2 linked regions of the Thermus aquaticus genome follow. The protein of the gene in region 1 binds, or shares a complex with, the protein of each later gene. Links are inferred from orthologs where the notes say so. Each region holds a gene or a part of one and is shown on either strand. Other genes may lie near its edges. The genes, in order: accC and accD.

Evidence for each region.
Region 2: the proteins of accC (region 1) and accD are in contact, whole or in part, in a solved structure (PDB 8UXZ), measured with the Escherichia coli proteins. The link is inferred for Thermus aquaticus from one-to-one orthologs.

The regions. Positions count from the first base shown.
Region 1 is NZ_LHCI01000106.1:1,790,179-1,793,482, reverse strand. The notes cover bases 204-3,200. They hold accC (acetyl-CoA carboxylase biotin carboxylase subunit), read left to right. Parts: upstream 204-1,031; coding sequence 1,032-2,369; downstream 2,370-3,200. Other genes in these bases: BVI061214_RS10485 (bifunctional 5,10-methylenetetrahydrofolate dehydrogenase/5,10-methenyltetrahydrofolate cyclohydrolase), read left to right, coding at 3,160-3,200; nusB (transcription antitermination factor NusB), read left to right, coding at 2,704-3,159; BVI061214_RS10495 (Asp23/Gls24 family envelope stress response protein), read left to right, coding at 2,382-2,711; accB (acetyl-CoA carboxylase biotin carboxyl carrier protein), read left to right, coding at 544-1,035; efp (elongation factor P), read left to right, coding at 204-437. Also shown: more of efp, read left to right, coding at 1-203; more of BVI061214_RS10485, read left to right, coding at 3,201-3,304. UniProt on the Escherichia coli protein: This protein is a component of the acetyl coenzyme A carboxylase complex; first, biotin carboxylase catalyzes the carboxylation of the carrier protein and then the transcarboxylase transfers the carboxyl group to form malonyl-CoA.
Region 2 is NZ_LHCI01000106.1:669,852-672,998, forward strand. Bases 1-2,840 are described here. They hold accD (acetyl-CoA carboxylase, carboxyltransferase subunit beta), read left to right. Parts: upstream 1-911; coding sequence 912-1,769; downstream 1,770-2,840. Other genes in these bases: BVI061214_RS04635 (peptidoglycan DD-metalloendopeptidase family protein), read left to right, coding at 1-538; BVI061214_RS04640 (bactofilin family protein), read left to right, coding at 540-911; BVI061214_RS04650 (acetyl-CoA carboxylase carboxyltransferase subunit alpha), read left to right, coding at 1,753-2,703; BVI061214_RS04655 (PEGA domain-containing protein), read left to right, coding at 2,772-2,840. Also shown: more of BVI061214_RS04655, read left to right, coding at 2,841-3,147.

The sequences.
Region 1 (3,304 bases):
AGTTCAAGAACCTGGAGACCGGGGCCACGGTGGAGCGCACCTTCAACTCGGGGGAGAAGCTGGAGGACATCTACGTGGAGACGCGGGAGCTCCAGTACCTTTACCCCGAGGGGGATGAGCTGGTCTTCATGGACCTGGAGACCTACGAGCAGTTCCACGTGCCCAAGGTGCGGGTGGAGGCGGCCCGCTTCCTCAAGGAGGGGATGACGGTCCTGGGGGACATGTACGAGGGGCGGCCCCTCAAGATCACCCCGCCCACGGTGGTGGAGCTGAAGATCGTGGACACGCCCCCTGGGGTGCGGGGGGACACGGTTTCCGGGGGCTCCAAGCCCGCCACCCTCGAGACCGGGGCCGTGGTCCAGGTGCCCCTCTTCGTGGAGCCGGGGGAGGTCATCAAGGTGGACACCCGCACCGGCGAGTACGTGGGCCGGGCCTGAAAGGCCGGCCGGGGTAAGGACCCGGGCCTAGGCCCGGGTTTTTTGACCGGGTGCAAAGCTTTTCCTCAGGGAATCCTGGGGTAAGCTTTATGCCACGAGGTGCGGTATGACACCAAAGGAGCTAAAGCAGATCCTGCAGGCCCTGGTGGAGCACGGGGTGAGCGAGCTCACCCTGGAGACCCCCGACTACAAGCTCACCGTGCGCCGGGGTGGGGAGGTCCAGATGGTGGCCGTGCCCCAGGTAGCGGCCCCGGTGCCCGCTCCGGCTCCGGTTCCCGTCCCCGCCCCTGCGCCGGCTCCCGCCCCGGCGGAGGCGGCCCCTGCGCCCGAGGCCCCCAAGGCCGACGAGTGCCCGGGGTGCGTGGAGATCCGGGCCCCCATCGTGGGCACCTTCTACCGGGCCCCCGCCCCCGACGCCCCCCCTTACGTCAAGGAGGGGGACCGGGTGGAGAAGGGGCAGGTCCTCTGCATCATTGAGGCCATGAAGCTCATGAACGAGATTGAGTCTGAGGTCTCCGGCATCGTCAGGAAGATCCTGGTGGAAAACGGGGAGCCCGTGGAGTACGGCCAGCCCCTCTTCCTCATCCAGCCCCTATGAAGAAGGTCCTGATCGCCAACCGGGGGGAGATCGCCTTAAGGATCATCCGGGCGGCCAGGGAGCTGGGCATCAAAACCGTGGTGGCCCACTCCACCGCCGACGAGAAGAGCCTCCCTGTGCTTCTGGCCGACGAGGCCATCTGCATCGGGCCTCCCCCTTCCGGGCAGAGCTACCTCAACATCCCCAACCTCCTCTCCGCCGCCATCGTCACCGGGGCCGACGCCATCCATCCCGGTTATGGCTTCCTGGCCGAGAACGCCACCTTCGCCGAGATGTGCCGTGAGCACGGGATCACCTTCATCGGCCCCACGCCGGAGAACATGCGGGCCCTGGGGGACAAGGCCACGGCCCGCAAGGTGGCCCGGGAGGCGGGGGTGCCCACGGTCCCGGGCACGGACGAGGTGGAGAGCGTGGAGGAGGCCAAGCGGGCCGCCTTGGAGATCGGCTACCCCGTCATCCTCAAGGCCTCGGCCGGGGGCGGGGGGCGGGGGATGCGGGTGGTCCACACCGAGGAGGACCTGGAAAGGGCCGTCCTGCAGGCCCAGGAGGAGGCCCGGGCCGCCTTCGGCAACCCCGCCGTCTACCTGGAGAAGTACATTGAGGAGCCCAAGCACATAGAGATCCAGGTTCTGGGGGACGGGGAGCGGGTGGTCCACCTCTGGGAGCGGGACTGCTCCATCCAGCGCCGCCACCAGAAGCTTTTAGAGGAGGCCCCCAGCATCCTGCCCCTGGAGACCCGGCGGGCCATCGCCGAGGCGGCCAGGAGGCTTGCGGAGCATGTGGGCTACGTCTCTGCCGGGACCCTGGAGTTTTTGGTGGACAAGGAGGGCAACTTCTACTTCATTGAGATGAACACCCGCATCCAGGTGGAGCACCCCGTCACGGAGATGGTGACGGGGGTGGACCTGGTCCAGGCCCAGTTTAGGATCGCCATGGGGGAGAGGCTCTGGCTCAAGCAGGAGGAAATTGAGGTCCGGGGCCACGCCATAGAGGTGCGCGTCAACGCCGAGGACCCGGAGAAGGGCTTCAGGCCCTCCATCGGCAAGGTGGAGACCCTGCTCTTTCCCGGGGGGCCCGGCATCAGGGTGGACAGCCACCTCTACGCCGGCTACCAGATCCCCCCTCACTACGACAGCCTGATCGCCAAGATCATCGCCTGGGCCCCCAGCCGGGAGGAGGCCATAAGGCGCATGGAGCGGGCCCTGGGGGAGACGGTCATTGAGGGTCCCGGGCTCAAGACCACCATCCCCTTCCACCAGAAGGTCCTCCAGAACGCCTTCTTCCGCCGGGGGGCCGTCTACACCAACTTCGTGGCCCGGCGGATGGAGTTGTAGACTGGGCGTGTGATGGTGGACTACGAGATCAGCGACCAGGCCCTCGAGGGCCTGGTGGCCCACGCCTTGGAGGGCTTGGAGGGGGTCCGCCCCCTGGAGGTGGCCCCCCGCTCCCTGGGGGAGGTCTTCCGCCGCATGAAGCCCATCAAGGTGGAGCGCCATCCCGAGGGGCTTTCCGTGGACCTGGTCCTCTCCGTGGACTACGGGGCGGCCATCCCCGAGCTGGCCAAAGAGGTCCAGAAGGCGGTGGCCGAGGCCCTCTTCGTGGCCACCGGCGAGAAGGTCAAGGCGGTGAACGTCACCGTGGCCCAGGTGGAGTACCGGCCGGGGGGGCATGCGTAGGCGGGCGCGGGAACTGGCCATGCGGGCCCTCTTCGCCCACACCCAGGGGGGTGTGGACCTGGAGGAGGCCCTGAGGCACGCCCTGGAGGAGATGGGCGGGGAGGAGGAACCCTACGGGGACCCCCTGGACGAGGAGGGGGTGGCCTTCGCCAGGCGGCTTCTTTTGGGGTACAAGGCGCACCAGGAGGAGGTGGACCGCATCCTTAAGGAGACGGTGGAGGGCTGGGACTTCGGCCAGATGGCCAAGACCGACCTCACCATCCTCCGCCTGGCCACCTACGAGATGCTCTACGAGCCCACCCCCTTCGCCCCCCTTATTGAGGTGGCGGTGAAGATCGCCAACCGCTACGGGGGCGAGCACTCCGGGGCCTTTGTGAACGGGGTCCTGGGGAGGCTTTACCGGCGGATCCAGGAGGGAGAGATCAAGACGGTGCCCAAGGAGGACTAGGTGACCCAGGCGCGCATCCTTTCCGGCCACGAGGTGGCGGAGGCGGTTTACAAGGAGCTAAAGGAAAAGCTCGCCTCCCTTTCCTTCGTGCCCTCTTTGCGGGTGATCCGGCTTGGGGAGGACCCGGCCTCGGTCTCTTACGTGC
Region 2 (3,147 bases), 1.1 Mb from region 1 along the record:
CCAGGAGGGCGGGCAGGGGGGCGGGGCCATGGAGGCCTGGGCCGAGGTGCGGGCCGCGGTCTTGGACCTGAGGAACCAGGTTCAGGAGCTCACCCCCGCCCTGGAGCGCGCCCTGGAGATAGAGCGGAGCCTGCCCGCGGGGCTTCCCCTTAGGCGTTACGAGGGCGTTACCTCCTTCTTCGGCATGCGGAAAAACCCCTTCGGCTGGGGCATGGAGTTCCACGACGGCCTGGACTTCGCCGCCCCTTACGGGACCCCCGTCCACGCCACGGGCTCGGGGGTGGTGGCCCAGGCGGGGTGGATGGGCCCCTACGGCCTCGCCGTCCTCCTGGACCACGCCGAGGGGTACCAGACCCTTTACGGCCACCTCTCCCGTCTCCTGGTCCGACCGGGGGAGCGGGTGGAGCGGGGCCAGGTCCTGGGCTATGTGGGCTCCACGGGACGCTCCACGGGTCCCCATCTGCACTATTCCGTTTACCGCCGGGGCGTGGCCGTGGATCCCAGGCCATACCTGGACCCCGCCTGGGCCTCCCGGTAGAATGGGGCGGATGCTGGGTAGAAAGAAACGCGTCCTCACCTACCTGGGCCCGGAAACCGAGGTCCTGGGGGACCTCAAGGCCAAGGGACAGGTGCGCCTAGACGGCCTGGTGCGGGGCTCCGTATGGGTGGAGGGGGAGCTGGAGGTGGGCTGTACCGGCCGGGTGGAGGGGGAAAGGGTGGAGGCCCAGGCCATCCAGGTCCACGGGGAGGTGAGGGCGGACCTGGTGGCAGAGAAGGTCTTCCTGGCCAAGACGGCCCGCCTCACCGGCAACGTCCGGGCCCAGGCCCTGGAGGTGGAGGCGGGGGCGGTCTTCGTCGGCCAGAGCGTGGCCGGGGAGACCCGGGCCCTCGAGGCCCCTAAGGAGGCGTGAATGGCCCTGGAGAGGCTTTTCCGAAGGAGGCGGCCCAGCGGGGAGAACCGGGACGTCCCCGAGCTTTGGACCAAGTGCGAGGCCTGCGGAGCGGCGCTCTACAAGAAGGAGCTTAAGGAGAACCTGGGGGTCTGCCCCAAGTGCGGCCACCACCACCGGATGCCCGCGGCGGAGCGGGTGGCGATGCTGGCCGATGCCGGCACCTTCCAGGAGACCACCCGCTTAAGGCCCCTGGACCCCCTGGGCTTCGTGGACACCAAGCCCTACGCCGAGCGGCTCAAGGCCTACCAGGAGGAGACGGGGCGTCCCGACGCCATTTTGGGAGGGGTCTGCGCCATCGGGGGGGTGCCCTCGGTCCTCCTGGTCATGGACTACGCCTTCGCCGGGGGGTCCATGGGGAGCGTGGTGGGGGAGGAGATCGCCCGGGGGGTGGAGCGGGCGGCGGAGGAGGGGCGGGCTTTGGTCATCGTGGCCGCCTCTGGGGGGGCCAGGATGCAGGAGGCGGCGCTTTCCCTCATGCAGATGGCCAAGACGGTGATGAGCCTGGACCTCCTCTGGGCCAAGCGCCTCCCCTACGTGGCCATCCTCACCGACCCCACCACCGGGGGGGTGACGGCGAGCTTCGCCGCCCTTGCCGACGTCATCTTCGCCGAGCCCGGGGCCCTGATCGGCTTCGCCGGGCCCAGGGTCATCAAGCAGACCATCCGCCAGGAACTTCCCGAGGGCTTCCAGCGCTCGGAGTTCCTCCTCAAGCACGGGATGGTGGACCGGGTCACGGACCGCAGGAGGTTGAAGGGGGAAGTGGTCCGGGCCCTCCGCCACCTGCACCCGGGGGTTCCCTATGGCGTTGGAGTTTGAAAAGCCCATCCAGGAGCTGGAAAAGCGCATCCAGGACCTCAGGGAGACCGCCAGGACCACGGGGGTGGACCTGGAGCAGGAGATCCGCCTCCTGGAGGAGCGCCTAGAGCGCCTCAAGAGGGAGACCTACGGGAACCTCACCGCCTGGCAGCGGGTGCAGCTGGCCCGGGCCCCCGGGCGGCCCACCACCCTGGACGTGCTGGAAAAGGCCTTCCAGGACTTCTTGGAGCTCCATGGGGACCGGGCCTTCGCCGATGACCCCGCCATCGTGGGGGGGCTGGCCTACCTGGAGGGGGAGAAGGTGGTGGTGGTGGGGCACCAGAAGGGGCGGGACACCAAGGAGAACCTAAGGCGCAACTTCGGCATGCCCCACCCCGAGGGGTACCGCAAGGCCATGCGCCTAATGGACCTGGCGGACCGCTTCGGCTACCCCTTCTTAAGCTTCATTGACACCCCCGGGGCCTACCCGGGGGTCTCCGCCGAGGAGCGGGGCCAGGCCTGGGTCATCGCCCAAAGCATCCAGAGGATGAGCCGCCTCCGGGTCCCCGCTATCGCTCTGATCCTGGGGGAAGGGGGAAGCGGGGGGGCCTTGGCCATCGCCGTGGCCAACCGGGTCCTCATCATGGAAAACGCCTGGTACTCCGTGATCAGCCCCGAGTCCTGCGCCGCCATCCTCTGGCGGGACGCCAAGGAGGCCCCCAAGGCCGCCGAGGCCCTCAAGCTCACCGCCAAAGACCTCCTGGAACTTAGGGTGGTGGACGCCATTGTCCCCGAGCCCGAGGGCGGGGCCCACAAGGACCCGGAGGCCGCCATCCAGGCCATCAAGGAGGCCCTCCTGAAGACCCTGGAGGAGCTCAAGGGCCTTTCCCCCGAGGCCCTTTACCAGGACCGCTACCGCCGCTTCCGCGCCCTAGGGGCCTTCGCCGAGCCTTAAGGTTTCTTGGCCTTGTTCCCTCAGGGTTTTCACATCCGGGCTTTAGCCTGGGGATGGAGGTGAGGGGTATGCGGAAGCTTCTCCTTTGGGTACTGGGTCTCGGAATGGCCCTGGCGCAGCAGTTGAGCCCCCAGGGCATCATCGTCAACCCGGTGCCCACGGACCTGCAGGTCAAGGTGTGGGTGGACAAGGACCCGGGCAAGCGGGGGAACGCCGTTTACCGGATCGGCGAACCCATTTTCATCTATGTGAGCGTCAACCAGGACGCCTACGTCTACCTCTTCAACATCAACGCCGATGGGCGCATTGACCCCATTCTGCCTAACGCCTTTGAGCGGGATAACTTCCTAAGGGCGGGGGAGACCCAGCGCTACCCGCCGGCGGGGGCCCGCTACCGCTACACGGTGACCGGCCCCGAGGGGGAGGACCGCATCCTGGCGGTGG